3 regions of the Shewanella aestuarii genome follow, and region 2 is predicted to be linked to each of the others. Evidence: predicted binding sites of a transcription regulator. Region 2 holds the regulator's gene; each other region holds the start of a gene.

Evidence for each region. The regulator sigma-54, encoded in region 2, starts transcription at its own class of promoters, with help from an activator protein. The targets are predictions, from matches to a motif close to GTTGGCACGNNNNTNGNNT.
Region 1: a site for sigma-54 is predicted at 3,669-3,687, ahead of flgA (flagellar basal body P-ring formation chaperone FlgA). Genes of this name have one in related genera too.
Region 3: a site for sigma-54 is predicted at 1,696-1,714, ahead of flhA (flagellar biosynthesis protein FlhA). Genes of this name have one in related genera too.

What each region holds. Positions count from the first base shown of each region.
Region 1 covers NZ_CP050313.1:1,115,088-1,125,619, reverse strand. The annotation lists gene flgD (flagellar hook assembly protein FlgD) at 1-577, opposite strand, end outside; gene flgC (flagellar basal body rod protein FlgC) at 602-1,018, opposite strand; gene flgB (flagellar basal body rod protein FlgB) at 1,021-1,419, opposite strand; gene HBH39_RS05175 (CheR family methyltransferase) at 1,556-2,395, opposite strand; gene HBH39_RS05170 (chemotaxis protein CheV) at 2,580-3,500, opposite strand; gene flgA (flagellar basal body P-ring formation chaperone FlgA) at 3,825-4,532, shown strand; gene flgM (flagellar biosynthesis anti-sigma factor FlgM) at 4,604-4,930, shown strand; gene HBH39_RS05155 (flagella synthesis protein FlgN) at 5,074-5,499, shown strand; gene HBH39_RS05150 (chalcone isomerase family protein) at 5,594-6,154, opposite strand; gene HBH39_RS05145 (DUF2947 domain-containing protein) at 6,184-6,663, opposite strand; gene HBH39_RS05140 (6-hydroxymethylpterin diphosphokinase MptE-like protein) at 6,822-9,299, opposite strand; gene pseB (UDP-N-acetylglucosamine 4,6-dehydratase (inverting)) at 9,752-10,532, shown strand, end outside.
Region 2 covers NZ_CP050313.1:521,244-531,775, reverse strand. The annotation lists gene HBH39_RS02515 (calcium/sodium antiporter) at 74-1,036, shown strand; gene HBH39_RS02510 (KpsF/GutQ family sugar-phosphate isomerase) at 1,072-2,049, shown strand; gene kdsC (3-deoxy-manno-octulosonate-8-phosphatase KdsC) at 2,051-2,617, shown strand; gene lptC (LPS export ABC transporter periplasmic protein LptC) at 2,614-3,174, shown strand; gene lptA (lipopolysaccharide transport periplasmic protein LptA) at 3,161-3,751, shown strand; gene lptB (LPS export ABC transporter ATP-binding protein) at 3,748-4,479, shown strand; gene HBH39_RS02485 (RNA polymerase factor sigma-54) at 4,651-6,132, shown strand; gene hpf (ribosome hibernation promoting factor) at 6,158-6,445, shown strand; gene ptsN (PTS IIA-like nitrogen regulatory protein PtsN) at 6,448-6,891, shown strand; gene rapZ (RNase adapter RapZ) at 6,888-7,745, shown strand; gene HBH39_RS02465 (HPr family phosphocarrier protein) at 7,783-8,058, shown strand; gene mgtE (magnesium transporter) at 8,134-9,501, shown strand; gene HBH39_RS02455 (hypothetical protein) at 9,803-9,952, shown strand; gene HBH39_RS02450 (transposase) at 10,030-10,278, shown strand.
Region 3 covers NZ_CP050313.1:1,156,696-1,167,227, forward strand. The annotation lists gene fliR (flagellar biosynthetic protein FliR) at 1-484, shown strand, start outside; gene flhB (flagellar biosynthesis protein FlhB) at 494-1,627, shown strand; gene flhA (flagellar biosynthesis protein FlhA) at 1,763-3,862, shown strand; gene flhF (flagellar biosynthesis protein FlhF) at 3,893-5,281, shown strand; gene HBH39_RS05365 (MinD/ParA family protein) at 5,286-6,167, shown strand; gene HBH39_RS05370 (RNA polymerase sigma factor FliA) at 6,160-6,879, shown strand; gene cheY (chemotaxis response regulator CheY) at 6,923-7,306, shown strand; gene HBH39_RS05380 (protein phosphatase CheZ) at 7,320-8,054, shown strand; gene HBH39_RS05385 (chemotaxis protein CheA) at 8,070-10,280, shown strand; gene HBH39_RS05390 (protein-glutamate methylesterase/protein-glutamine glutaminase) at 10,304-10,532, shown strand, end outside.

The DNA.
Region 1 (10,532 bases), 590 kb from region 2:
GACCATCCCAAGCAACATCGACGTTACCGCCAGCACTGCCATCAATATCAAAGGTTTTTATTAACTGACCAGATTCATCTTCAATGCGAATCGTAATGGTATCGATTTTTTCAGGAGTACTAACCACACCTTTTATTTCAGAGCTTTCAGGTGTGATGGCACCAGTGTCAGATGGAATCAACACTTTACGGCCAACAAGTCCTGATGCCTGCAATGCTTGACTTGAACTCATCACGCTATTGAGATTTAAAATCTCGGCATTCAGATTGGCAATGCCATCTACCGTTGAAAACGATGCCATTTGGGCAATCATTTGATCATTATCTACAGGTTTAAATGGATCTTGCATCGATAACTGCTGACTGAGCAAAGCAAAGAAGTCTTCTTGCTTTAACATTTGATCTTTAGGCTCAGGCGTTTCAGGCACACTTGGCAATCTAATGCTGTCTAAAAAGGGATTGCCTGTTGATGTTGCAGTCGCATTCGATTGCACAGTATTTTTACTCACTGTACCTGTGCTAGACACACTTGACGTCTGTTGAGGCAAAGACTGACTATAAGGATTTACGAGGCTCATATATTACCTCCAAAAAAAATCATGCTATTTACCCATTCTAAGTGTCTGTTGCAACATTGATTTTGTTGCATCCGCCACTTGAACATTCATTTGATAAGAACGTGAAGCTGAAATCATATCGGCCATTTCTTCCATCACATTCACATTAGGCTTATAAATAAAGCCATCGGTATCAGCCATTGGGTGATCAGGAGAGTATTCTTTAATTAATGGCTTATCACTTTCAACAATCCCACGTACGTTCACTTTCTGACCCGCACTTTGCTGATGACTCGCATTGGCAAGTTCAGCTTCAAATATTGGATGACGTGCACGATAAGTTTTATCAACGCTACTGGAAACGGAATCAGCATTAGCAATATTACTGGCGGTGGTATTCAAGCGCACCGACTGGGCGCTCATACCTGATCCTGATACATTGAAAATATTAAATAAGCTCATAATTAATTACCTGTTAACGCTTTACGCATACCACTAAATTTGCCTTCCAAAAAACCTAGAGACATTTGGTACTCAAGTGCGTTTTGCATAAAAGCGGTTTGTTCCTGCTGCATATCAACAGTGTTGCCATCACCTGTATCAGGTTGATTAACTACACGATATTTAACATGCTGCTGATTAAGAGCGGTTAAATCAAAATGCTTTTCAGTGGTTTGACTCATCGATAAGCCTTTTTGATGTGAACGAGCAGCTGACATAGCAGAAGCAAAATCAACATCGCGAGCTTTGTACCCTGGGGTATTAGCATTTGCAATGTTGCTTGATAAAACTTCGGCTCGCTGGGCCCTTACACCTAAAGAGTATTGATGTACCCCAAGTGCATTATCAAAGTTAATCGCCATAAAATTGCCTCCATCAGCTATCTGATAGATATGTAGCAAAGGGTATGCCAATATTTTCGAAAAAGGGAGTTAGAAGGAATAGATGCAAAAAATAAAGCATACAATCCAATTACCGTATGCTTTTCGGTTAGTTAGATTAGGTTTTCTTTTGATAATAGATGCCAGGATTACACCGAACCATATTAAACTCGTCCGTCAAACCGGCAATTGACTCTGAAGCCCCAAGAAATAATATCCCCTGAGGATTTAAAGCGGCAGCAAATTGCCGCAAAATTTTTGCTTTTGCCTCCGGTGCAAAATAAATCAACACATTACGACAAAAAATAATGTCGTATTTCCCCAGCAACGAATAGCTTTCAAGTAAATTATGGGCCCGAAAGTTAACCAATCGCTTAACATTATCTTTCACTTTCATATTGCCATTGGGCAAAGCATCAAAAAACTGACGCTTACGCTCATCAGATAAACCTCGGGCTAAGGCTAAATTGTCATACTCAGCATTTTTACAACGCTCAAGCATCGATGGTGATAAATCAGTTGCTTGAATTGCTACACCTCCGGGTAATGCACCCGGTCTACGCTGCTGATACTCCATCACGGTCATGGCAAGAGAATAAGGCTCCTGCCCAGAGGAACAAGCCGCAGACCAAATGCGTAAGGGGCGCCCTAACTTTGAATACTCGGGTAACAATGCATTTTGCAGTAAATCGAATGGGTATTTGTCACGAAACCATAAGGTTTCGTTGGTGGTCATAGCATCGATGACTTCTGAGCGCAATTGACGCTCAGTAGGTCTCATTGAATGTTTAACAACGTCTGACAGAGAGGGGAGATTATATTTCCCCATAAGAGGTGCTAGACGACTTCTTACTAGGTATTGCTTATTTTCACCCAATACGATGCCGCTATGTTGTTCTAAAAACAACCTAAACTGATTATATTCTGATTCTGCGAGTGATTTATTGGTCACATTCACATCCTAAACAAATCGAGCTTATCCTTGCTCACTAAAATTATGACAACGATATGATTTACGCTAAAGTCTTTGAACTCATGATTTAACTTCCACAAACTGACTTTAATTTTTATCAAATCTAACTATCTAAATTGCCATTATTACACATTACTCAACAACTTGAGCAGGACTGACTATCAATCAATTACAAACTTAAATGCTTGTTAACCGCAGCAGCTAATTCATCTGGGTTAAACTTAGCGATAAAGTCATTAGCACCCACTTTTTGCACCATAGCTTGATTGAAAACACCACTCAATGAGGTATGCAATACCACTTTAATATTTTTTAACTTTGGATCATCGCGAATTTCCGCTGTTAAGGTGTAACCATCCATTTCTGGCATTTCAATATCTGAAATAATCAATGGAATTTCATGCGATACATCATTCATTTCACTGGCAATAGCTTTTAATTTATCCAGTGCTTCTTTGCCATCTTTTGCCGTATCGATTTGTAAGCTTAAAGACTCAAGTGAACGAATAATTTGCTTACGTGCCACCGCAGAATCATCAATAACCATGATGTGATAATGCTGTTCTCTGTCAATGGTTAGCTGCTTGTCGACTTCTTCGCTAATGGCTGTCTTTACTGGTGATATTTCATCGAGAATTTTCTCAACATCTAAAATTTCAACTAACTCACCTTCAATTTCTGTCACCGCAGTAAGGTATGAATAACGCCCTGCACCTTGAGGCGGAGGCATAATATCAGACCAATTCATATTAATAATACGTTCGACTGAACTGACTAAGAACCCCTGCACACTGCGGTTATATTCCGAGATGATAACAAAACAGTTTTCTGTTGAGGTGATAGGTTTTCCGCCTGTAGCTGCACTCAAATCAATCACAGAAATGGTCGCACCTCGGATATGCGCAACGCCTTTTACAAAAGGATTAAGCTTAGGAAGCGAAGTTAATGGAGGACATTGAAGTACTTCCTTAACTTTAAAAACGTTAATCCCGTACCTTTGACGCCCATTAAGCTTAAATAACAACAGCTCTAAACGATTTTGGCCAACGAGTTGCGTACGTTTGTTAACGGATTCCATTATACTCGACATAACACTGCCTTTTTGTTATTAAATTTTTGAACTAAATAGATAATAGCTTGTTTTACCTATCTGAATACATCTTTAAGTGAATAAACCACTCAGTAAGCCCTATGGTTTAGTGTGTTACACTTACTTGTGTTGTCTCTATCAATGCCGCAACCCCAATTGATCATATTTGTAGGCATATTATTTGCTTAACCATAACAACAACCGTGATCAGTGTGATTGTTTCATCAAACTAGTCATTTTATTGTCACTTGATTCAGCTTAATTAACACTCATGATGAAATTTAGTATAGGTGCAATCTCACAAAACAAGCTAGTATCCCCATGATGAAAGTAATTTATTTATGTTTTGGCTATTTATTGTTTAATTCATTAGCGTCCTATGCCAATGAAGTATCTTCTGTTCCAGCTATATCGACCATTACCCAAATGGCTGAAGATGTAATTCGAAAAAAAATTCAGCTAGACAATAATGCTAAGTTAATGATTACCCCACAAAACCTTGAAGGAAGATTAGTTCCTCCGCGTTGTTTTGAACCGTTATCAGTAACGTTAGCCAGTGACCGAGAAATTGCCCGCAACAACACGGTTAAAGTCAGTTGTAACACCCCCGATTATGACTATCCTTGGCTGATTTACATCTCTGTACGAGTTGAAATTCTTTATCCTGTTGCCGTAGCTGCCGAAGTCATTGCTCCCGGCACCCTCATTTCAGAGGAACAAATACAAATTGACTACATAGATCAATACAGTTTACGGGGGCAATATTTTTCTGACACAAATGCTGTCATTGGAACAAGATCCAAAAGACGTATTGCTAAAAGCTCCCCAATTCTTGGTAACCAATTATGTTTTGTATGTAAGGGCGATGCGGTATCCATTTATGCCAAAACTGAACATTTGCAGATAAAAACCTTAGGTGAGGCCCTACGCGATGGCAATATTGGCGAATCTATCAGCGTCAAAAATATAAATTCAAACAAACAATTAGAAGCAACGGTAATTGGCATTGGCGAAGTTGAAGTTAGAATGTAAAATAAACTAAAGTTTTTTCCCTTGTGGCCGATACCCTGTTTGGAAAACCGAAATTAACGCTGGAGCCTAACATGGCAATTGACATTAACAAGCTAAAATCTGCAACGAGCACGCCAATACAAACGTCTCGCGACAGTAAATCAGCTGCAGGCACAACTCAAGCGGCACCCAAAACTGCTGCGGTAAAAGCTGACTCGGTGAGTATTACCTCACAAGCGCAAGAATTACAAAGTACGCAGGCAAAAATGGCTAACTTACCTGAAGTCGACCAAAAGAAAGTGGCTGAAATTAAATTGGCAATTTCTGAAGGCCGTTATAAAGTCGACCCAGAAAAACTTGCAGCTAATATTGCAAACTTTGAAGCACAATTAAGCGGACTCAAATTTAACCAAGACTAAAGTGTAAAACCTGTCTTACTTATTCGACTTTTTACACTGTCTTGTTGAATTTATCTTAGTGCAAATTGATGCCTAATTAGATAAATAATCGCTTGTCGCCCGAATGGCGTCACAGACAAATGTATCAAAAATATGAGTAATGTATGACAGACATAGCCACACTACTTTCCCATCAGCAAGGTATTTTAACCTCGCTGAAGACAATCATATCCGCAGAAAAGCAAGCTTTACTCGATCAAGATGCCGATGCCTTATTAAAGCTGGCTCAAGACAAGCAGCAATATCTAATCAATTTAAAGCAAAATGACGATACTCTGGCAAAACACCCAGACAAAGCATTACTGACCAGTGAACCCACATTGATTGAAAAAGTGGCAGATTCCAAACTAATTTTAGCGGAATGTAAATCATTAAATCAGCAAAATGCCAACTTAATTGAACTAAATATTGCAAGTATGAATCGATTATCCCAAGCATTACAGGTGAGTCGAAACGCTTCCAGTTTGACCTATAACGATAAAGGTAAAACTTCGACCATTTCAACATTAGGCAATGACTTTAAAGCATAACCTTAACTGTATTACCAATAAAAACGGCACTTTTTAAAGTGCCGTTTTCTGTATAAATAGCTTCTAAAAACGTAGCGATTATAGCCAGTTCAGGTTAATTACCCAGCATTGCCTTCTTTAAACTCTTTTGAGCAGGTTTATCACCTAACCAAATGTTAAGTAAGGCTTGTCGAAATGCTTCACCTGCAACTTCACCCTGCTGTTGTTGATTTTTTAAACTAATCACACCTTGGTCTTTAGTTAACACAAAAGTAAACTGATCACCTTTTTTAATTTCTGCACTAAATAACGCCATAAACTGATCAATTTCAGCTTTTAGCGCTTGAGGCTTGCCATTGGTTGCCGCATCAAAGCCTTCATTAATCGCTTCAATCATTTTATCAGAGGTGATCATTCCTGAAGTGATATTCAAACGGATAACCGCTACAGGCTGTTCAATCACATCAGATAACGCAGTTTGATGATGTGGCAAATACAAACTACCTACATACAAGTCCATGAAAAACTTACTACGCACACCTGCACCATTTAAGATTAAAGTGTGCTCAGCCATATTCAATGACTCACTCAACTCTATTCCTGAAACTGATTTTGCATTAACTATGGGTGATAAGATAAGTGCAGCGGTTAAACTTAAAACGGATAAAATCTTCATAATGCTCTTCTATATGTGGAAATAAAGCGTTAGCCCCTAACGCCTAACTTGTACTGTCCATTTTGCTCAAACATAAGCGCTTGTTTTTGATTTGGAGAAATTAATAATGGACCATCATCAAAAAACAAAAAGCATTTCCAATTGCAAACAAATACATCCCATCGTGTTTCAATGACCTGATATTTTTCATAGCAAAAATACACTTTTGCATCATCAGGCCATTGGATATACTCAATTACCGCTTCAGGTAAGGAGTTATCATTTGAGTCCCATGCCGATTGCCAATGCTCAGTTGCTGACCAAGCATCTTGCTTAGCAGGCCAATCACCTTTCGCAAATTGTTCTGCACGACTACTTTTGTTACTAATCCATTTATTCCACACCTCCATTGAACTCTTCTCACTAAGAGGCTTAATCAAGGATTTATCGTCTTCACTCACGGGGAGATCTTTATGATTAAAGATCCATTTACGCTTGTAGGACTCAAGAGGAATATAAGAAATTGACAAGAATCACTCCTTCAAAGGGATTAGCACTAAGATAAAGGAGAGATTATAAAGTGTTTACTTCATCTTTGAAACGACTTGTAATCCGTGTAAGCTCATTCCACAAGTCAACCCACAAAAATCATGGGTTGAGCCTTCAGAATTAACGCTAAATATGAGTTTTATGCAGTTAGTTTGTGCATGTATTGCTTAGCTAACTCATTTTCAGGTTCGACATTTAATGCATTAACAAAGGCTGTTTTAGCTGCGTCATATTGTTTAATATCAAACATATAAACACCTAAACTAACCCAAGTAACTACATCTTCAGGGTATTTTTCCAGGTAATCTAAATATAGATTCACTGACTCCTGCACCTTACCCATTAATTTCAAGACTTGTGCATGTTTAACAGTATGCGCATCAGTAAAATGCGATATCTCTTCAAAACCAAGTATGGCAGTATCTAAATCATTAGAGTGTAAAGCGGTACTAATCAGTTGTTTTAATTCACTTATACCTCTCTGTTCTTGAGGGATATTAAGAATGGCCTGCTTTGCATTCACCAAATCACCTTCAAGCTCATATTTCACACTCAATGCAAACCAATATAGCGCAGATGCCTCTTCGTTTTGATTTTCGTAATGAGTCAAACTACGCACCATCTGAGAAATACCGGCTAAATGCTTTTCATTTTTTAAAAGCTCAATTTTGGTTCTAACTGGCTTTAAGTTTGATCTCGCCTTGATATAGCTTTCATAGGGCTTATCTGATGTTGTGGTACTTAAGGTATATTCTTTTACTAATTCTTCGACTAACTCTGAATTTGCAATACGAGTATTCTGTGCGTTTTTATGGTTTTGCAGCCAAATCAAAACACGCCCGGTTTGCTTATCCTCTCGCCAACTGTTTGCTAATTCGCTAAGAGGAACATCTACGTCAAGTTCTTTTAGTCGACAATTAACTTTACTTAAAGAAGCTGTAACTACCTTCAATAGTTGACTAACCGCGGCATTAAAACTTTTATAATACGCATAGGTCTGTGCAATTTTTTGTTCTGGAGTCAATGAGCCAATTTGCTGTACTGATAAAAAGCTCATAAATTGAAGATAACCAAATGTTTTGATTAATTTAATTAACCCACTGTCACTGTTGTTAATTTTTAGTTCAATTCTGGATAGTTGCTTATTTAACTTGGCTGATTGTTTTAGGTCGCTTTTCAACAAATCTAACTGTGCACACAAAGGTAACGCTTGCTCAACTAACTTTTCTACTTTTAGTAGCTTATCTTTAAAAGCATTTATTTCATTGCGTGTATTTTGTAACTGCTGTTTGGTATTAAAAGCTGAAAACTTTTGCTTCACTTGTGCAAAAAATGCTTCACTACTGATGACTTGCTCACCCAGAATCACATTTTTTGCGTCTTGACATTTTACCTTGTCAACTTTTGCGGCTTGTGCCGCAAGATTGATAAACTCCACACCGTCGGTTTCTGCTATTTTAGATTGCATCACTTCTAATGCGGTATACATTTGAATCGTTGTTTCCGCTAATTGGCCATCATTGGTTTCAACCCATTGTCCAATATGACCAAGAATCGCCGGGTTAATTTCAGACTCTAAGCTCCCTTTTGCATGTGTGTGACCATCCGGGGAAAAACACAAGTCCACACCACTTAACAAAATGTGCTTGAATTGCAATGCGATAGCGATATTGATGGCGGTATTGGTTACAGTAGGCCCATCACTGATAAAGTTTTGCTCATTACTCCATGGTAACTGTTGTCCTAAATAACACTTCACCCCCGCCCATTGGCCGACAATTTCAGAAGCCGCATGATAAGCATTAACAAGTAGGGTTCGATCTGAAAGTGGCAATAATCCCCGGCTGACACTGAGACTTAGCGGCAATGGATCGATCGTCATCACTATATGCGGAATAATCCCCGCCGCTTCCAATTTTCCTGCCACACGAGAAATAGCAATAATAAACAATTGCTTTTGATTTAATTTTATCCACTCAATTTGGCCATCAACCGAGGGGCCTCCAGCTACGACAATACAAGTCATTGCAGAAAAGTTATATTCTGACAATATCGATATCGCAGGCACTTGATTATCGGCGGCATTATCTAACTGCTTGGTCATGAATTTTTGAATTGACAATATATTAGTCAATTTCATCGATGCTACTTTCAATGTTGTCTGGATCATGCTTTTTAAGCCTAGATAGCCCTCTAAATGCCCCGCTGCGGCTCCTAAAGAATGACTAACACGACAATAGAATTGCTGAAAATAGATTTGTAATATAGGGCTTTCTAGTAGGGTGGCTAACTCATCAAAGTTACAGATAAAAATATCATGCTGTTGACGCTCAGGAATATCGATATTCAATACTTGTGTCACCTCTTCAAGTTCAACAAAGATGAACTTACTTCCTTTGGGTAACTCCATTTCCATTACATAATTTGCCAATAAGCCAGAGTCTAAGCCAATGACAATATGTAAAGTATTAGTTAATTCGAACTCTTGAAATCGCTGTTTAAAAAGGGAGGTAGAATCTAACTTTTCAAATTGATACTGATTGATAGCAGGAAAATAATGCTCATTAAAACGACTCAATTTAACGGTTTTTAAAGCAGGATTAATTAAGGTATTCATTGTTTTCCCTGTATTTAGCCACAACCATGATAAAAAAACGACACTCGCTGGCTGCGTCAAAAAAAAGTTATTTCATATAAAATCGAGCATTTTTAGCTCTTCTTACATCTTATTAAGCAAAAAATGAACCAGTTTCTCATAAAATAAAATATACTTTTGTAAAACAAAAAGAATACTCTACTCTTATAAAGAAGAAGAGTAACCATATGATTTATAACTATTAAAAATAAATCATTTTAACATGGATGATTTATACTCTCTTCAATAATATTTTTTTGTTTTTCATAACAAATGTCAAAGTCGCACAATACTAGCTTCTGGTCTGTTTTTTGCTTTGATACTTTAGGTAATATATGGAACTATGGCAAAGGTTGTGACAATAAGCCTATAACTATCACAATTTAAACGCGTTTTTACTAATAGAGTTACGCGCCATTTGCGCAGGAGAAATTATGTTTAATAATAAGTCAATTCTCATTACCGGAGGCACAGGCTCCTTTGGGCATAAATATACCCAAACTCTATTGCAACGCTATAAGCCCAAACGGATTATTATCTTCTCTCGAGACGAGTTAAAACAGTATGAAATGCAACAACGATTTGATCAAAGCTGCATGCGCTACTTTATTGGTGATGTCAGAGACAGTGATCGTTTAAAGCAAGCCTTTAAAGATGTCGATTTTGTTATTCATGCTGCAGCAATGAAACAGGTACCTGCTGCAGAATATAACCCGATGGAATGCATTAAAACGAATATCCATGGGGCTGAAAATGTTATCAAGGCTGCAATCGTTAACAATGTTCAAAAAGTGATCGCCCTTTCGACAGATAAAGCCGCGAATCCTATTAATTTGTACGGTGCAACTAAATTAGCCTCTGATAAGTTATTTACAGCAGCAAACAATGTCGTTGGCACAGGCCAAACTCGTTTTTCTGCCGTCAGATATGGCAATGTTGTCGGTTCTCGTGGCTCTGTTGTGCCTTATTTCAAAAAGTTAATTGCTGATGGTGCCACCTCGTTACCTATAACCCATCCGGATATGACACGCTTTTGGATCACCCTGCAAGAAGGGGTCGACTTTGTTTTAAAAAACTTCGAGCGTATGCAAGGTGGTGAGATTTTTGTTCCTAAAATTCCCTCGATTAAAATTACTGATTTAGCATCGGCTTACGGTAGTGGCCTTGAACATGAAATCGTGGGTATCCGCCCTGGTGAAAAAATGCATGAAATCA
Region 2 (10,532 bases):
TATTGTTATTGATACTTTCAATTTAGTGCATTTGCAGGGAAAATAGCCCCAGAATTTAAATTGAAGGGATCTCATGTTAGTTAATATTTTATTATTATGTGCTGGTTTAGCGGTATTAATTTATAGTGCTGATAAGTTTGTTTACGGTGCATCAGCATTTGCGCGTAATCTTGGATTACCCCCCATGCTTATTGGCTTAACCATCGTTGCGATGGGAAGTTCAGCACCAGAAATGTTTGTTGCCGCAACAGCATCAATGGATGGCATGAACGACACCGCAATTGGTAATGTACTGGGTTCTAACATTGCCAATATCACCTTAATACTAGGCTTAACAGCCCTATTAGGTGCCATTTCCGTTGGTTCACAGACCTTAAAACGTGAAATTCCAATTATGTTAGCGGGCACGGTTTTAGCTGGCTATTTAATCCATGACGGCACGTTAACGCGAATGGAAGGCTTAATTCTTATAGCAGCCTTTTTGTTAGTGATGGGAACCTTTATTTTCCAAGCAATGCGTAACAAAGAAGCAGATGCGTTAGATCAAGAAATGGATGATGAGATCCCTAAAGACGTTAAGACAATTCATGCTATCATATGGATCATTATCGGTATGGTTTTGCTCCCTTTATCAGCCGGTTGGATGGTTGATGGCGCGGTTGGAATTGCCAAATACTATGGCTTATCCGATTTGGTGATTGGTTTAACCATTATTGCTATTGGCACCAGTTTGCCAGAACTAGCAGCCTGTGTGGCCGGTGTACTAAAAAAAGAAGACGATTTAGCCATTGGCAACATTGTTGGTTCAAACTTATTTAATATTTTGGCAGTGTTAGCCATACCGGGCATTATTGCTCCAGGCGCAGTTGACGCCGCAGCCATAGATAGAGATTTTTATATGGTGCTAGCCACTAGCACCGCATTAGCCGTACTAGTGTTATCTAGCGGAGCAAAAAAACAGCTTACACGCTGGCATGGCGCATTATTACTCGTTACCTTTATTGCGTACCAATACGCTGTTTTCAGCGCTCATTAATGGGGCATAAAGGACATTTTCAAAGAGAGATAGACATGGCAAACCAAGATCAATTTCGCCAATGGGGCCGTAAGGTTATTGATATTGAAAAAGCAGCTTTAGACAATCTTTATCAATTTGTTGATTCTGATGCCTTCGGCCAAGCTTGTGAATTAATCATGCAATGCAAAGGTAAAGTCATTGTCATGGGCATGGGAAAATCAGGCCATATTGGCAATAAGATTTCTGCAACCTTTGCTAGCACAGGTACACCGGCATTTTTTGTCCACCCAGGAGAAGCAAGCCATGGGGATTTGGGCGCGTTAGCCAAAGGCGACATTATTCTAGCTATTTCAAACTCTGGTGAGTCCAGTGAAATTCTAACCCTAATGCCCGTTATCCAACGAATGGGTGTGCCGGTTATTGCAATCACTGGCAAACCGGAATCCAACATGGCAAAACTAGCCAAACTGCATTTATGTATAGAAGTCCCAGAAGAGGCCTGTCCACTTGGATTAGCCCCAACATCCAGTACCACAGCAACACTGGTGATGGGTGATGCACTTGCTGTTGCTTTATTGCAAGCCAAGGGCTTTACTCGTGATGACTTCGCCCTCTCGCACCCAGGTGGTTCTCTAGGCCGTAAATTATTATTAAAAGTTAATGATATTATGCATAAAGGTGATAGCTTACCTTTGGTTAAGCAAGATATCTGTATCACCCAAGCCTTATACGAAATTTCTAATAAAGGCCTTGGCATGACAGCGGTTGTTGATGATAACAACACCTTAGTCGGTATTTTTACTGATGGTGATTTACGCCGAGTCATTGATGCTGAAGTAAATTTACGTACCACCCCAATATCACAAGTGATGACCGCAAATTGTGTGACTAGCCCAGCCGATGTGTTAGCTGCACAAGCCCTACAAGTGATGGAATCCAAAAGCATAAATGGTTTAATTGTGGTCGATGATAAACAGCAACCCGTTGGCGCATTAAATATGCTCGATATGGTAAAAGCAGGAGTGATTTAACATGGCTGACAATGCTCAAACCCATCAAGGTTTTTATGGCCCTATCAGCGATGATATTTGGCAACGTGCGCAAAAAATAAAACTGCTTATCTGCGATGTTGATGGGGTATTTTCTGATGGTCGCATTTATCTAAGCAACAGCGGCGAAGAATCAAAAGCATTCCATACTCGAGATGGATACGGCGTACGCTCGGTGCTAACTAGCGGCTTCAATGTTGCGGTGATCACCGGGCGTAAATCTAAAATTGTTGAAAACCGCATGACAGCATTGGGTATATGCGATATTCACCAAGGTGTCGACGACAAATTTGTACCCTTTAATACACTAATGAAAAAGTATAACGTCAGCGCGGATGAAGTGGCTTATATTGGTGATGACATGGTAGATTTACCTGTCATGAAAGCCGTAGGGCTTGCAGTTTGTGTTGCTGATGGTCACCCGTTTGTTAAGCAACATTGTCATATGGTTACTAATATCAAAGGGGGACATGGCGCACTACGAGAGCTGACTGACTTATTATTATTAAGCCAAAATAAATTTGAAGATGCCCATGGAATGAGTATATGAGTCGTTCCACTCTCGCCATTTGTGCCTTTTTTGGCTTAGCGCTTGCACTTTACTGGCAAGTGCAGCTCAAGCGCAGTCAAATGGACCTGACTAAAAGTAATAATATTGAGCGTCCCGATTATATTGCACAAGACTTAAAAACTACTGTATTTAATGAACAAGGTTACATTGACAATAAAATGACGGCCAAGCATATGGAACATTATGCTAGCAATAACAAAACCTTATTTACTGAACCCGTTTTGCTCATTTACCCAGAAAACGGTGAAGCTCTATGGCAACTGACCGCCGAAAAAGCCATTTTAGACCAAGATATCAATGAAGTAAGTTTACTCAACAATGTTATTATCGATGCTATCGATATGACTGAACCACTTCAATCTTTGTCTACTGAACAAATGACAATGGATTTAGAAACCATGATTGGTCGTTCAGAAGAGTGGGTACTATTAAAAGGCAATGGATTTCAAATTAAAGGCTTAGGTTTACATGCTGAGCTAAACGCAGAACAAATTACCTTGCTAAGTCAGGTAGAAGGAACATATGAACCAAACTAAGTTATCATCAACATACTTTACTCGCGCTAGTGCATTATGCCTATTCGCCCTCAGTGTGTTGTCATTTAACACTTCAGCTAAAGAAGGTGATTTACAGCAAGAATTAAAAATTGCAGCAGTCAGTCAACGCGCAGACATTAAAAACAATCAAATCATCTTTAATGGCCCTGTGAAAATCACCCAAGGTTCAATTAATATCAATGCAGATGAGCTAAGAGCCTTTTCAAGCGAGAACGGACAAACCCAAACCTTAGTTGCCACCGGAAATCCTGCGACCTTCTCTCAAGAATTAGATGATGGCCGCGTCGGTACAGCCAGTGCAAATGAAATTCGTTATGACTTAGCAACGACCACATTACTTCTCACTGGTAATGCTAAGCTTGATCAAGCGGGCAGCCAAGTTACCGGCAACATGATCCGCTATAACATAAATGCTCAGGAATTAGTTGCAGAAAGTACAGGCACAGGTAACGATCGCGTCATTACTATTATTCAGCCAGAAAACTTCCAAGAGGCTGATCCTGCTAGTCAGCCAAAAAGCCCTGAAACCCAGCTAGAAAAACAAGGTAACCAATGACTCAAATTACCTTAAAAGCCGAAAATTTAGCTAAAAGCTATAAAAACCGCCAAGTTGTCAAAAGCGTCAGTTTAACCGTTAAAACTGGTCAAATTGTGGGCTTATTGGGCCCTAATGGTGCAGGAAAAACCACTACCTTTTACATGGTTGTAGGACTAGTAAAAAGCGACAACGGCCGAATACTCATTGATGAAGACGACCTAACCGCAGACCCCATGCATTTAAGAGCACGTAAGGGCATCGGTTATCTGCCTCAAGAAGCGAGTATTTTTAGAAAACTAACCGTACACGATAATATTATGGCGGTATTGCAAACTCGCAAAGAAATCAGTAATGAGCAACGTTTAGAAGAACTTGAACATCTTTTAGAAGAGTTCCACATTACACATATTCGAGACAGCCAAGGTATGGCATTATCGGGGGGTGAACGTCGTCGAGTTGAAATCGCCCGAGCATTAGCGGCAAACCCTAAGTTTATCTTATTAGATGAACCTTTTGCAGGGGTAGACCCCATCTCGGTTATTGATATCAAGAAAATTATTCAACAGTTAAAAAATCGTGGTTTAGGGGTACTGATCACCGACCATAATGTGCGTGAAACCCTTGATGTATGTGAACGCGCTTACATTGTTAGCCAAGGTAATTTGATTGCCGAAGGCACACCGGAAGAGATCCTAAACAATCAGCAAGTTCGGGCTGTATACTTAGGCGAACAATTCAAGCTATAGTTAATCTGAGGTGTAATTTAAATCAACGATGATTAAATTCAATCAGTGATTCACAGTCACAATGTTAACGGATAAAATAACAACTAACATTCAGTTTTAATTAACTATTTCAGTAATGAATTACTGTATAATCTGTGTGGCAAACCATATTTCATCTAGGGATTAGTCGTAATGAAAGCTTCACTCCAACTAAAAATGGGTCAACATCTAACGATGACCCCACAGCTGCAACAAGCGATTAGGTTGTTGCAGTTATCTTCATTGGAGCTTCAGCAAGAAATTCAACAGGCATTAGATTCAAATCCCCTACTAGAAATGGAAGATGAGTTTTCACCATTAAACACTGAAAAGTCAAAAGATCAATCTGACACCGACTTCAATGAAGTCTCGGTATCTGCGGTTGAAAGAGATACCTCAAACGTCGATACAGCAGAATCACTAACCAAAGAACAACTACCAGATGAACTCCCAATGGACACCTCTTGGGATGAAGTCTATACCGCATCGCCAATGTCTGGTTCAGGTTCTGGTAACCTGCCAAGTGATGATATGCCATTTCAAGGTGAAACCTCTGAAGGCTTATATGAACATCTAGAATGGCAAAAAAACCTAACCCCATTTTCCGAAACCGACTTAGCCATTGCCACAGCCATTATTGATGCCATTGATGACACAGGCTACTTAACCCAAAGCACTGAAGATATTTTAGAGGCGATGGGCGATGAAAATATTGAGCTTGACGAAGTTGAAGCCGTATTAAAGCGCATTCAGCATTTTGACCCAATAGGCGTGGCATCACGAGACTTGCGTGAGTGTCTATTAATTCAACTAATGCAATATGCCCCTGACACGCCGCACATTGAAAACGCAAAACTGTTGATCAAAGACTATTTAGATTTGATCGCTGGTCGAGATTTTCGCACCTTAATGCGAAAAACCAAGCTCAAAGAAGATGATTTACGCGAAGCTATAGAGCTAATCCAATCACTGAATCCGCGTCCAGGGGCAATGATCTCCCCCCCTGATGACGATTATGTTATTCCAGATGTATCAGTGACCAAAAAGAATGGCCGCTGGGTAGTTGAATTAAACCCAGATAACATGCCAAAAATTAGTATTAATCAGCACTATGCTTCAATGGCTCGCAGTACCAAAAACCAAGCAGATAGCCAATTTATTCGTGGCCATTTACAAGAAGCCAAGTGGTTTATCAAAAGCTTAGAAAGTCGCAACGACACCTTACTTAAAGTCGCCAATTGCATTGTGCAATTTCAACAAGGTTTCTTTGAATATGGTGAAGAAGCCATGAAACCTATGGTGTTAAATGATATTGCTGAAGCCGTTGAAATGCATGAATCTACCATTTCACGGGTTACCACCCAAAAATACATGCACACCCCACGGGGTTTATTTGAACTGAAATATTTTTTCTCTAGCCACGTTAGCACTGACGATGGCGGAGAATGCTCTTCAACAGCAATCCGCGCATTTATTAAAAAGCTGGTTGCGGCTGAAAACCAGAAAAAGCCATTAAGCGATAGTAAAATGGCCGAACTGCTGGCCGAGCAAGGGATTAATGTTGCGCGTCGTACTATCGCGAAATATCGTGAAGCGATGATGATCCCGCCCTCAAACCAACGTAAGAGTTTATAACCTACTAAGCGATTGGAGGAACTATATGCAAATCAATTTATCAGGACATCATGTAGAAATTACCGAGTCACTTCGAGAATATGTCGCGACAAAATTCACAAAGCTTGAACGACATTTCGATCAGATCAATAATGTCAACGTGGTACTGAACGTTGAAAAACAATCACAAAAAGCAGAAGCTAAAGTGAGTTTAAACGGCGCTGAAGTATTTGCCATGTCAGAAAACAGTGACATGTACGCAGCCATAGACGCCCTGATCGATAAACTCGATCGTCAGGTTATTAAACACAAAGAGAAATTGACTAAGCATTAACGATGGAACTTAGTACCATCCTGCAGCCGGAATGCACTACCTGTGCCACACCGGGCAGTAAGAAAAAGGTACTGGAATTAATCAGCGACTTAGTCGCTGCCCAGTACCCGACCCTTTCCTCACAAGAAATTTTCGAAAGCTTAGTGGCTCGCGAAAAAATGGGCAGCACAGGTATAGGCAATGGTATTGCGATCCCGCATGGTCGCTTGACAACTATTGATCACCCAATAGGCGTTTTTATCAAATGCGAAGAGCCTATTGCTTTTGATGCCATCGACAAACAACCGGTTGACTTACTGTTTGCACTGTTAGTTCCTGCCGATCAATGTCAGCAGCACCTCAGTACATTATCTTCAATGGCAGAAAGGTTATCAGACAAACTCACACTCAAGCAGTTGCGTAAAACTAACGATTCAAGCGAACTTTATCAGGTTATTACCACATGAAATTAGTCATAGTATCAGGACGTTCTGGCTCAGGAAAATCCGTTGCACTTAGGGTGCTGGAGGACCTTGGTTATTATTGTGTTGATAATTTACCTGTGGCAATGATTGGCACCTTGCTTGAACAATTAAAAGCCAGCAGTGATTTAGTCGCCATCAGTGTTGATGTCAGAAACATTGCAGAACAAGGTAAAGTACTACAAGCGCAACTGGCACTACTTGGTAATGATATTGAAGTCACTAGCTTTTTTCTGAACTCATCAGATAAAGTGCTACTTAAACGCTACAGCGAAACCCGTCGGTTACACCCTCTCTCTAAAAATCAAATTTCACTTCAAGATGCGATAAAGCTAGAAGGCAAACTGTTAGAGCCGATAGCGAGTGTTGTTGATCATTACATTGATACCTCTGCGCTCAATATTTACGATCTTAGCGACCAAGTTCGTGAAATTTTAATGGGTAGTGTTGATAAAGACTTAGTGATCAACATTGAATCATTTGGCTTTAAACATGGCATGCCAACAGAAGCAGACTTTATGTTTGATGTGCGCTTTTTACCAAACCCACATTGGGAAGTTGAATTAAGACCTTTTACAGGCCTTGAGCAACCTGTACAAGACTTTTTAGGTAAGCAGCCACTGGTTAATAAATTCATTATGCAAATTGAAAATTTGTTTGAAACATGGATGCCACACCTAGAGCGTAATAATCGTAGCTATTTAACCATCGCAATTGGTTGTACTGGTGGACAACATCGCTCAGTTTATATTGCGGATCAACTCAGTAAACGATTTGCATCCAGCACCAAGCATGTTGTTCACGCAAGGCACCGCGAGCTTGATAACAAACACAAATAACCTAAAGTTTAAAACCTCTGTTGATGGAACACTCACAATGAGCCTATTGCAACGTCAAGTCACCATCACGAATAAACTCGGTTTACACGCCAGAGCAGCGACCAAGCTCGCAATATTGGCTACCGAATTTGATGCTAATGTCACACTAATCCAAGGCAGTAAACAAGCAAACGCCGCCAGTGTGCTAGGCTTGTTGATGTTAGAAAGCGGTATTGGTAAAACAATAGACATCACCGCTGAAGGACCAGATGCACAAGCAGCATTAGACGCCATATGTAATTTAATCAATGCCAAGTTTGACGAGTGCTGTTAAAGCCTTGCTTTGATAGGCTTGATATAACATCAAATTATTTAAACAGCATTTTATTGAGCTCGACAGGAGTGTTAAATGGGTATCGAAGAAGCATTAGATACTGAATTGACCGCGGCACGACTCAATCAACTTAGCCAAGCGCTTAGCAGCGGAATGTTTGTCCATGTGCGCAATATGCTCCATGACATGGCCGCCAACGATGTAGCCCATATTCTTGAATCTTCTCCCCCCAAAAGCCGACAAATATTATGGCAATTGATCGACCAACAACAAGCCGGTGATATTCTCGAGGAGCTCAATGAAGATCTAAAAGATGCACTTATCAGCGGTATGTCACCAGAAAAACTGGCCCAAGCCACTAGTGACATGGACACCGATGACCTCGCTTATATTTTAAGAAGTCTCCCCGATACCGTCTATCAACAGGTACTACAATCAATGAGTACCCAAAATAGGCTCAGAGTAGAACAAGCACTTAGCTACCCAGAAGATACAGCTGGCAGTTTGATGAACACCGACACCCTAACTCTTAGACCGGATGTCAGTATCGATGTCGTGCTGCGCTACCTGCGCCAAAGAGGCAATATTCCAGATACCACTGATACCCTCTACGTTGTTGACAGATCAGATTCGGTTCTTGGTGGGGTTAGGTTGGCAGATCTATTGACCTGTAATCCTAACGACAATATACGTAGCATCATGGCAGATGACTTGGAAAGTATCCCGGTCGACATGCCTGATACCGATGTCGCACAATTATTTGAACGCCATGACTGGGTATCTGCGCCGGTTGTTGATGAACACGGTAAGCTGCTAGGCAGGATCACCATTGATGATGTGGTAGATGTTATCCGAGAAAATGCCGAGCATTCTATGATGGGTATGGCAGGCATGGATGGTGACGAAGACACCTTTGGCCCCGTCCTCAAAAGTACTTTACGTCGCTCAATGTGGTTAACCATTAATTTATTTGCCGCCCTGCTGGCTGCTTCTGTGAGTAACATGTTTGAAGGAACATTAGAACAGTTTGCTACCATTGCCATTTTAATGACGATAGTACCCAGTATGGGTGGTGTGGCAGGTAACCAAACCTTGGCGCTGGTGATCCGCGGGATTGCCGTTGGTCACATAGGCCAGTCAAACTCACGCTGGTTAATAGGCAAAGAGCTGGCCATTGGCTTTTTAAACGGCCTAATATGGTCAATATTGGTCTTTATAGCCATCTGGTTATGGAAAGACGATCTCGCCTTAGGTGGATTGATTGGTGGCGCGATGCTTATCAATATGACCATCGCTGGTTTTGCCGGAGCAGCCATTCCGCTCGTACTTAAAAAGTTTAATATTGATCCCGCATTAGCCGGTGGCATGGTATTAACAACCGTCACTGACGTTATCGGTTTGTTTGCCTTTTTAGGATTAGCCACATTGTTTTTAATGTCTTAACCTTATCCAGTCTTAACACCACTACTTGACCTCAACTTATCTGCCAGCAGATTGCCAAGCTGTTATTTAATTTCAGCTTGGTAACTTTTACCCATTTATCACTCTTATTTACGCCAAGTTAGTGCAATTGCACCAAAACGATCCAGCTATAGAGTTTGCAATAATTAGCTAAAACCACAAGTTGCTGAAATTTAACAACAAAAATTATTTTAAAACTTGGCACAGACTTTCCATATAGATAAGTACCCATAAAGGAGTAGTTCATTACGTGAACACTGCTCATGTTGTAGGAGATAAGGTTATGAAAAACAATTCAATCGTTAAAGTTTTACCGGGCAGCATACTTAAAAATGTCACTCGTACCTGTCTATTAAGCACAAGCTTCATTCAACAGCAATATGCTTTTTTTGCTCACCTAGGAGTGAGCCAATGGGAAGTCGAAAAGCACTAAACTTAACCTCTTGTACCTATAGTTTGCAAATGTACTTCTGGTTGCAGAACTTAACGTGTAAAAAATGGATATAGATTATGAATTACTATCGAAATAGCCGTTATTCAGATGCACTAATTAACGAAGTCGTTAATCAAGTTAAGTGCCATAATCGCCTACTTTCTGAGGTGGCTAAAGATTACGGCATTGCCTCAAAAACCGTTTACAACTGGGTTAAGTCAACCGACAACACAAAGCTCAATAAAAAGCATCAAATCGTGGGTCAAATTGCATCACTACAACAACAAATAAAAAGTTTACATCAGCAATTACAATCAATTGCTTAAAATCAGTTTCGGCAAGGGTGTTAGGATATAGACAATTGTCCCCCAGCAATTTTATATATCAATGCAAACAACAATCACAAACAATAATATGGCGCTAGAGCCAACATAGTGAGTTTTCTAACATCCTTGCCATTTTCATTAAAGGCAATAGATAAAAAAGTTTACATCAGCAATTACAATCAATTACTTAAAATCGGTTTCGGCAAGGGTGTTAGGATATAGACAATTGTCCCCCAGCAATTTTATATATCAAT
Region 3 (10,532 bases), 640 kb from region 2:
TTTAGGTTTTGCCACTATGGTTGACCCAGGTTCAGGGTCAACGACACCTGTAGTCGGTAATTTCTTTTTATTATTAGCCACAATGATATTTTTAGCGGTTGATGGCCATTTGTTAATGATAAAGATGTTAATTGCTAGCTTTGAGACCATTCCAGTATCGACTGAAGGGATTAGCATAACCACTTACCGAAGCTTGGCTATGTGGGGCAGTTATATGTTTGGCGCTGCGCTAACCATGTCAATATCAGCGATTGTGGCGTTATTATTGATCAACTTATCTTTTGGTGTGATGACTCGAGCATCACCACAGTTAAATATTTTTGCGATTGGTTTTCCTGTTACCATGGTGAGTGGTTTGTTTATTCTATGGCTTACCTTAGGACCCATCATGGCCCACTTTGACGAAGTGTGGTTGTCTGCCCAGCGATTGATGTGTGACATTTTACAATTACAGTGCCAAATTGATGGCAACGTAATGTTTTAGGAGCGATGAATGGCAGATAATGATAGCAGCCAAGAACGCACAGAAGCCCCCACCGCGAGGCGTCTAGAACAGGCGCGAGAAAAAGGTCAGGTCGCACGATCTAAAGAGTTGGGCACTGCAGCTGTATTAATTTCCGCAGCAGTGGGGTTTGCCATGACTGGGCCCTCAATCGCCAGAAGCTTGCATGCCATCATGTCGCAACTATTTACCATGGAGCGAGACCAAATTTTTGATACTAACTCCATGTTTCGTGTATGGGGCGTGGTGGGTACCGAGTTAGTTGGACCCTTAATCAGTTTTATTGCCTTATTAGCTTTAGTGTCATTTATTGGCAATGTCGCCTTAGGCGGCTTGTCATTTTCAGTAAAAGCCTTCATGCCTAAAGGCAGTAAAATGAACCCGATTAATGGCTTTAAACGCATGTTTGGTACTCAAGCTTTAGTTGAATTAACCAAGGGTATTGCGAAGTTTTCTGTGGTTGCATTTTCTGCGTATTTACTTTTAAGTTTTTATTTTTATGACATTTTAATGTTATCCACTGATCACCTTCCGGGTAATGTTTATCACGCTTTAGAGCTGTTAGTGTGGATGTTTATTTTACTGTGCTGCTCAATGCTGGTGATTGTTATTATTGATGTGCCATTTCAAATTTGGAATCACAATAAACAATTAAAAATGACCAAACAAGAAATCAAAGACGAGTACAAAGACAGTGAAGGGCAACCCGAAGTCAAAGGTCGCGTCAGGCAAATGCAGCGTGAAATGGCACAAAGACGTATGATGGCTGAAGTGCCGAATGCTGATGTGATTGTGGTTAACCCTGAGCATTATGCGGTTGCAGTCAAATATGATGTGACTCGTTCATCCGCGCCTTTTTTATTAGCCAAAGGCGTAGATGATGTTGCTTTTAAAATTCGTGAAATTGCCCGAGAACATAACGTTGCTATTGTTTCTGCTCCCCCTTTAGCTCGCGCCATTTACCATACTACTAAAATTGATCAGCAAATACCTGAGGGTTTATTTACCGCAGTGGCTCAGGTATTAGCCTATGTATTTCAGTTAAAACAATATCAAAAAGGTAGAGGACGCAGACCCACACCTATCCCGCTAAATCAACCCATTCCGGATGACTTAAAGCATTAATGATTTAATGGATTAAAATTCGTTCAATCAATCTAACTATTAGTCGTTTAATTCCCTAGCTATCGGTTATTGGCTTAGTTTTTGCTTTGTGCTTGTTAACGCGTCAAATAATTTACAAGTAAAAGGCTTTCGCTAATGGATGTTAAAGCAGCATTTGGGCAATTTAAACAAATAAGACCCTCATCTTTCAAAGGTATTGGAACTCCACTTTTAGTGTTAGCTGCGCTAGGCATGGTAGTGTTGCCTATTCCTGCATTTCTGCTCGATATCTTGTTCTCATTCAATATAGCTTTAGCGTTAGTCGTATTGTTGGTCGCGATTTATACCGATAGACCACTTGATTTTGCGGCATTTCCAACCGTACTTCTGGTTGCAACTTTACTTAGATTAGCATTAAACGTAGCCTCAACTCGGGTGGTTTTACTTGAAGGTCACAATGGTGGTGATGCCGCAGGTAAGGTGATTGAAGCCTTTGGCTCTGTGGTGATAGGCGGTAATTACGCGGTTGGTTTAGTGGTATTTTTAATTCTTATTATCATTAACTTTGCTGTAGTAACCAAAGGTGCAGGACGTATTTCAGAAGTGAGTGCCCGTTTCACCTTGGATGCCATGCCTGGTAAACAAATGGCTATTGATGCTGACTTAAATGCCGGTATCTTAAATCAGGAGCAAGCCAAAATTCGTCGTGAAGAAGTTACCCGTGAAGCAGACTTTTACGGCGCGATGGATGGTGCCTCTAAATTTGTAAAAGGGGATGCGATTGCTGGGATCATGATTCTTGTTATCAACATCCTGGGCGGCTTTGTGATTGGTATGGTGCAGCATGGATTAGACTTTTCTAGTGCGGTTGAAATCTATACTTTACTGACAATTGGTGATGGTTTAGTTGCTCAAATACCTGGCTTACTCTTATCTATTGCAGCGGCGTTAATGGTGACTCGTCAGAATGAGTCTGGTGATATGGGCCAGATGATGATTAGCCAAATGTTTGACAACCCCAAATCCTTAACTATTGCGGCTGGCTTATTATTTGTAATGGGTATTGTGCCTGGTATGCCTCACTTTGCATTTCTTTCTTTTGCCATCATTACTGCAGGTGCGGCTTATTTTGTTCACAAGCGGATTAACGATAAAAAGGCTCAAGCCTTAGAGCTAGCAACCAAAGGGCCAAGTGAAGTTAAAGATAAAGAACCTAAAGAGTTAAGCTGGGACGATGTGCGTCATGTTGACACTATCGGTTTAGAGGTTGGTTATCGCCTGATTCCTTTGGTTGATAAAGGTCAAGGTGGTGAATTACTGAGCAGAATTAAAGGCGTTCGTAAGAAATTGTCACAGGAGCTCGGTTTTTTAGTGCCAGCAGTGCATATTCGTGACAATCTAGACCTATCGCCAAATGCCTATCGGATCCATTTAATGGGGGTTGTGGTTGGCGAGGCTGAAGTAAGGCATGACTGCGAGTTGGCTATCAATCCAGGGCAAGTGTATGGCAAACTTGATGGTATACAAACTCGTGATCCTGCCTTTGGTTTAGAAGCGGTTTGGATAGTGCCTGAGCAACGCGAACATGCTCAAACACTTGGTTATACCGTCGTTGATACTGCAACCGTTGTTGCGACGCATATTAGTCAGTTGTTAACTAATAATGCTGCCAAGCTATTAGGTTATGAGGAAGTTCAGCAGTTAATGGATATGTTATCCAAACAATCGCCTAAGTTAGTTGATGGCTTTATTCCTGATGTTATGTCACTCGGTAATGTAGTGAAAGTGATGCAGAATTTACTTAATGAAGGGGTATCTGTACGCGATTTACGTACGATTGTGCAAACCTTGTTGGAGTATGGTACTAAGAGTAATGACACCGAGGTATTGACCGCCGCAGTTCGTATCGCCTTAAAGCGTATGATCGTACAAGAAATATCAGGTCCTGAGTTAGAAATCCCTGTCATTACTTTGGCTCCAGAGTTGGAACAGATGTTGCATAAATCAATGCAGGCGACAGGGGGAGAAGGACCGAATATTGAACCAGGCCTTGCAGAACGTATGCAGCAGTCGTTATTAGATGCTGCACAGAAGCAAGAAATGGTCGGTCAGCCAGCCATTTTATTGACATCAGGCATGCTCCGTTCAACCTTGTCACGATTTGTTAAGTACACTATTCCAAATTTACGGGTGATTTCTTATCAAGAAATCCCTGATGAAAAACAAATTCGAATTGTTTCAGCGGTAGGTCAATAGTGATAACGTCTGAATTAAGAGGTGGGTTAAGTGAAAATTAAACGATTTTTTGCCAAAGACATGCGCGCAGCGTTAGCGCAAGTTAAAGAGACCCTAGGTTCTGACGCTGTCATTATGTCGAATAAAAAAGTGGCAGGGGGCATTGAAATTGTCGCGGCAGTGGATTACGACGAACCTAAAGTTAATGTCGCCATGAAAACGCCAGCACCGGGCTTTATGGACATCAGTGAAGACAGGGTATCGCTTGCATCAAGTTCAACCATTAAAGCGCAAACCAAAGTTAGCCCACCACCGGTTGCTGATTCTTTACAAGCACTATTAGAAAAACAACAAAGCCGCTTGAGCCAACAGTTACAGCCTCAATCTGATGAGCCCGATTTACCAGAGTGGGCTCGCCAACTCCAAGGGGCTAAAGAAGGTAAAACACCAAAACCTCAATTCCAGCAAGCTGTATTTGATAAGCCTGTAAAAAGTAATAAAGCACAATCAGCTGAAATTAATGAGTTACGTGAGGAAATGGCATCGTTACGCAGCTTACTCACTCACCAAGTATCATCTTTGATGAATGACCAAAAAAAACGCAAAGACCCTGTGGGTGCTATGCTTGAAAGTAAATTACTTGCAGCAGAGTTTTCTGCGCCAGTAGCAGCTAAGTTAGCAGGGTTAAGTCAACATTATACACCAGCAGATTTAGTGCGTTCGTTGCCGCAAAGTTTAGCCAATTTACTTGATAATCAAGGTGACGATATCGTAAAACGCGGCGGCGTGGTGGCGTTTGTGGGGCCAACAGGTGTTGGTAAAACAACATCGTTAGCTAAAATTGCCGCCCGCTTTGCCGCTCATCATGGCGCAGAGCAGGTTGCGTTAATTACTACCGATCATTATCGCATTGGAGCCTATGAGCAATTAGCAACTTATGGCAAAATAATGGGGTGCCCCGTTAAGCAAGCACATGATCTTGCAGAACTTGAACAAATTTTATACCAGTTTAGAAATCGTAAACTCGTGTTAATTGATACCGCCGGTATGGGGCAGCGTGATATGCGCTTATATCAACAACTTGATAATTTAACGGCAAATAGTCGAATTCCTATTCGTAGTTATTTAGTGATGTCGGCAACTGGCCAGCGTCGCGTTTTACAAGATGCTGTTGAACATTTTAAACGCATCCCATTATCCGGTGCGATTTTAACAAAATTAGATGAATCAGTATCGATTGCAGGAGCGCTGAGCGTTCTGATTCAAAATGAGTTACCATTAAGCTATGTTACTGATGGCCAACGTGTTCCAGAAGACATGAAAGTCGCAGATACCTTAGCTTTGGCTAAGCAAGCGTTAGCCGCTTTAAATGAAACCGAACAACCAATGTCTCAAGACGCAGCGGCATGGTCCAATGATATGGCTTATGCATTCGAGTAATAATATGACCCGTGATCAAGCAAGTGGTTTACGTATGATGAATCAACCTAATAACGAAAAAGTTAAAGTAATTGCCGTATCCGGTGGTAAAGGCGGGGTCGGTAAAACCAGTGTGTCGATAAACACTGCCGTAGCGTTAGCAGAAAAAGGTAAGCGAGTGTTGGTGTTAGATGCCGACTTAGGCCTAGCTAACGTTGATGTCATGCTAGGTATTCGCGCTGAGAAAAATTTATCTCACGTGTTATCTGGTGATGCAGAATTAGACGACATTATTGTTCGCGGCCCTAAAGGTATTGGTATTGTGCCTGCCACATCTGGCACACAAGCAATGGTTGAGTTAACGCAAGCTCAACATGCTGGCTTAATTCGAGCCTTCAGTGAAATGCGCACTCAATTTGACATTTTAATTGTTGATACCGCTGCAGGTATCTCTGATATGGTGTTAAGTTTTTCACGCGCATCGCAAGATGTCTTGATTGTGGTGTGTGATGAACCCACCTCAATAACTGACGCATATGCACTGATAAAAATCTTAAGTCGTGAGCATGGGGTGTTCCACTTCAAAATAGTTGCAAATATGGTGCGAAGTTTGCGCGAAGGTATGGAATTGTTTGCTAAACTCAGTAAAGTGACTGACAGATTTCTTGATGTTGCACTTGAACTTGTTGCAACAGTGCCATTTGATGAAAATTTAAGAAAATCAGTACGTAAGCAAAAATTGGTAGTGGAAGCTTTTCCTAAATCGCCTTCCGCCATCGCTTACCATGGATTAGCAAATAAAATTATGAGTTGGCCGGTTCCACAGCAGCCTGGTGGACACCTTGAGTTTTTTGTTGAGCGCCTAGTGCAACGTAAAGAAACACAAGAGGGTAGAGCGAGTGAATAAAGCCGCAGCGTATACTCAGTTCGATAATAAAACATCCGTTGTTGAACAGTATGCTCCGCTGGTAAAGAGAATTGCCCATCATATGCTGGCTCGATTGCCTGCATCGGTGCAACTCGATGACTTGTTGCAGTCAGGCATGATTGGTTTATTGGAGGCATCGTCAAAATTTGACGGCAGCAAAGGAGCAAAATTTGAAACCTTTGCAGGCATCCGCATCCGAGGTGCTATGATTGATGAAATACGCCGTGGTGATTGGGTGCCTCGATCAGTACATCGTAATCATCGTCGAGTTGCACAAGTGATTGATGAGTTAGAGCAAGAGCTTGGCCGAGATGCCCGTGATACAGAAATTGCAGAAAAACTTGATATGTCGCTCAATGAGTACCATCATATTTTAAATGATGTTTCTGTTGGGAAAATCATAGGCATAGAAGATTTAGGCGTTTCTCAAGATGTGCTAGTCACGGAAGGTGATACACCAGACGAAACATTTGAATCTTTAGCTGAGACTCAATTCCAATCCGCAATGGTTGAAGCAATTAAAACATTGCCAGAAAGAGATGCATTAGTGCTTTCGTTGTATTATGACGAAGCATTAAACTTAAAAGAAATTGGTGCAGTTCTTGATGTCAGCGAATCGAGGGTTAGCCAGATATTAAGTCAGGCTATGCTCAGATTGAAAGGCAAGCTCAAGCATTGGACACAACAATAATTATTAATTAGAGCACTAGAGTATCAGCTCACCGGAGGAAACCTTGGACAAGAATATGAAGATTCTCATTGTTGACGATTTTTCAACAATGAGACGTATCATCAAGAACTTGTTGCGAGACTTGGGCTTTAACAATACCCAAGAAGCAGACGATGGCTCAACAGCCCTACCTATGTTGCAAAAAGGCGATTTTGACTTTGTTGTAACAGATTGGAACATGCCAGGTATGCAAGGCATCGACTTATTAAAAGCCATAAGAGCTGACGATTCATTAAAGCATTTACCCGTGTTAATGGTAACTGCTGAAGCTAAACGTGAGCAGATTATTGCTGCGGCGCAAGCTGGTGTAAACGGTTATGTTGTCAAACCTTTTACTGCAGCTACCCTAAAAGAGAAGTTAGACAAGATTTTTGAACGTCTCGCTTAAGCAAGGATAAGTTATGCCGGCATCAACATCGGGATTAATCTCTCTCGAACAGGCCCAGCAACTTGTTGAACTGCTTAGTGCGGGAGAGCAAGAAAAAGCTGATGAAGTCGTTAGAGAGCTCGCTACACCATTACAGCGAGAATTATTTGAAGAAGTGGGTAAATTAACTCGCCAACTTCACAATGCTCTGCAAGACTTCCAATTGGATAACCGTTTAACTGAATTGGCGACGACTGAAATACCGGACGCTAAAGAAAGATTAAACTACGTTATTGATATGACTGAACAAGCTGCAAATAAAACAATGGATGCAGTTGAAGAATGTCTACCTTTGGCCGATACAATAATCAGTAATATACAGTCAGTTACACCTATGTGGGATAAATTGATGAAAAGAGACATTGAGCTCAGCGAATTTAAGACGCTTTGCTACGATGTTCAGCAATTTATGTCGCACAGTGAGCATGACTCGAATCGATTGCGACAATTACTCAATGAAATTCTTATGGCACAAGATTTCCAAGATTTAACGGGGCAAATGATCCGTCGAGTGATTGATTTGGTTCGTGAAGTTGAAAGTAATCTTGTTTCTATGTTGACGGTATTTGGCGACCAACCGTTATCGGAAACTGTTGCAAAAGATAATAAGATAGAAGCAGAAGGCCCCATTATGAATGCCGAACTGCGTGATGATGTAGTGGCTGGCCAAGATGAAGTCGACGATCTGCTATCTAGTCTGGGTTTCTAATTAGGAGTCAATTTAATGTCATTTGATGTTGATGAAGAGATACTCCAGGACTTTTTAATTGAAGCTGGTGAGATTTTAGAGCTTCTACAAGAGCAACTTGTCGCTCTTGAAAATAATCCTGATGACAGCGATTTATTAAATGCGATTTTTCGTGGCTTTCATACCGTTAAAGGCGGTGCTGGCTTTTTAAGTCTGACACCAATGGTAGATGTATGTCATGAAGCCGAAAACACCTTTGATTTGTTAAGAACAGCTAAACGAAGTGTCAATGCGGAGCTGATGGATATTATCCTGCAAGCCGTTGATGCCATTAACACGATGTTTGCACAAACTCAGCAAGGTGAACAACAAGATCCTGCCGATCCTGAATTGCTTGATAAATTGAAGTTGCTGAGTTCAGGTGCTCCGCTGCCATCAGAGTTGGGTGAAACCTATGAAGAAGTGACCGAAGAGTCAGTTGTTGAGCTCGTAGAAGAAATCTCTACAACATCAGAGCCTGAGGTGATTGAAGATAGTCCAGCATCTGCATCGATTGATGAAATTGATGAATCCGAATTTGAAGCCTTATTAGACGCACTACATGGGCAAGGCAAAAGCCCGACTAGCTCAAGTGTCGTTCAGTCAACAAACGAGCAAGTCGCTCCCCCGCCAACAACCAGTGCAGCCACAAACAGTGACGAGATAACCGACGATGAATTTGAAGCGCTGTTAGATGAGCTTCATGGCTCAGGTTCATTTAAAGCACCAGGTGTTAATCCAGCTCCTGCTGTAATCGAAGAGCCTAAGCAATTAGTTGATTCAGATGATATTACAGATGATGAATTTGAAAGATTGCTTGATGAGTTGCACGGTAAAGGTGCTGCGCCAACAAAATCTGTAGAATCATCCACTATCGAGGCAGCCGTAACAGATAAAGTAAGTCAACCTGTTGCTGCCAAAACGGTTAATGTTGCCCCGGCTGTTAAAGCTAAACCTGCTCCTGCGGCTAAAGAGCCTGAGGTGATGAAAGATAAAGCGCCAGCAAAAGCTGCGCCATCAGTGCCGCAAGGTGAGACAACGGTGCGGGTTGATACCTCACGTTTAGATCAAATCATGAATATGGTTGGTGAACTTGTGTTAGTTCGCAACCGATTAGTCAGTTTAGGCGTAACTCGTGAAGACGAAGAAATGTCTAAAGCTTTAGCTAACCTTGATTTAGTAACTGCAGATCTTCAGGGTGCAGTAATGAAAACTCGAATGCAGCCAATTAAAAAGGTATTTGGTCGCTTTCCTAGAGTTGTTCGAGATCTCGCACGGACCTTAAACAAAGAAATTGATCTCATTCTAATTGGTGAAGAGACCGATTTGGATAAGAACTTAGTCGAGGCATTAGCAGACCCTTTAGTTCACTTAGTCAGAAACTCCGTTGATCATGGCATCGAAATGCCCATCACGCGTGAAGCAAACGGTAAGCCACGCACTGGTACCATCACATTATCGGCCAGCCAAGAAGGCGATCACATCTTATTGAAAATTGAAGATGATGGCGCAGGCATGGACCCTAACAAGTTAAAACAGATTGCGATCAGCCGCGGGGTGCTTGATGAAGACGCCGCTGCAAGAATGACAGATAATGAAGCATATAATTTAATTTTTGCACCGGGCTTTTCTACTAAAGTTGAAATTTCAGATATTTCTGGACGTGGTGTTGGTATGGATGTGGTTAAAACCCGCATCACTCAACTTAACGGCACGGTTCATATTGATTCAATGCTTGGAAAGGGCACTGTCTTAGAAATTAAAGTGCCACTTACGTTAGCGATTATGCCAACCTTAATGGTTGATGTGTCTAAACAAGTGTTTGCTTTGCCGCTTTCAAGCGTAAATGAAATCTTCCATCTTGATTTAACCAAAACCAATATTGTTGATGGTCAATTAACGGTTATTGTTCGTGATAAAGCCGTACCATTATTTTACTTAGAGCATTGGTTACATCGTAACAAAACTAAGTTTAAACATGGTGATAAAAAACATGGTCATGTTGTGATTGTACAACTGGGCACCATGCAAATAGGCTTTGTTGTTGACGCCCTAATTGGTCAAGAAGAGGTGGTTATTAAGCCATTGGGTAGTATGCTTCAAGGCACGCCGGGCATGGCTGGTGCAACTATTACCTCTGATGGTGGCATCGCGTTAATTTTAGATGTTCCTGGTTTATTAAAACATTACGCCAAAAATAAAAAATAAAGTTCCATTATTTAAGGAATGAAATGGCTATAAAAGTACTCGTAGTTGATGATTCAAGCTTTTTTCGACGTCGGGTCAGTGAAATTGTTAATCAAGATCCTGATCTCGAAGTTGTTGCGGTTGCTGTTAATGGGCAAGAAGCGGTGAAAATGGCCGCTGAGTTGAATCCTCAAGTCATTACGATGGATATTGAAATGCCTGTCATGGATGGCATTACCGCCGTCCGTGAAATTATGGCCTCGAATCCAATTC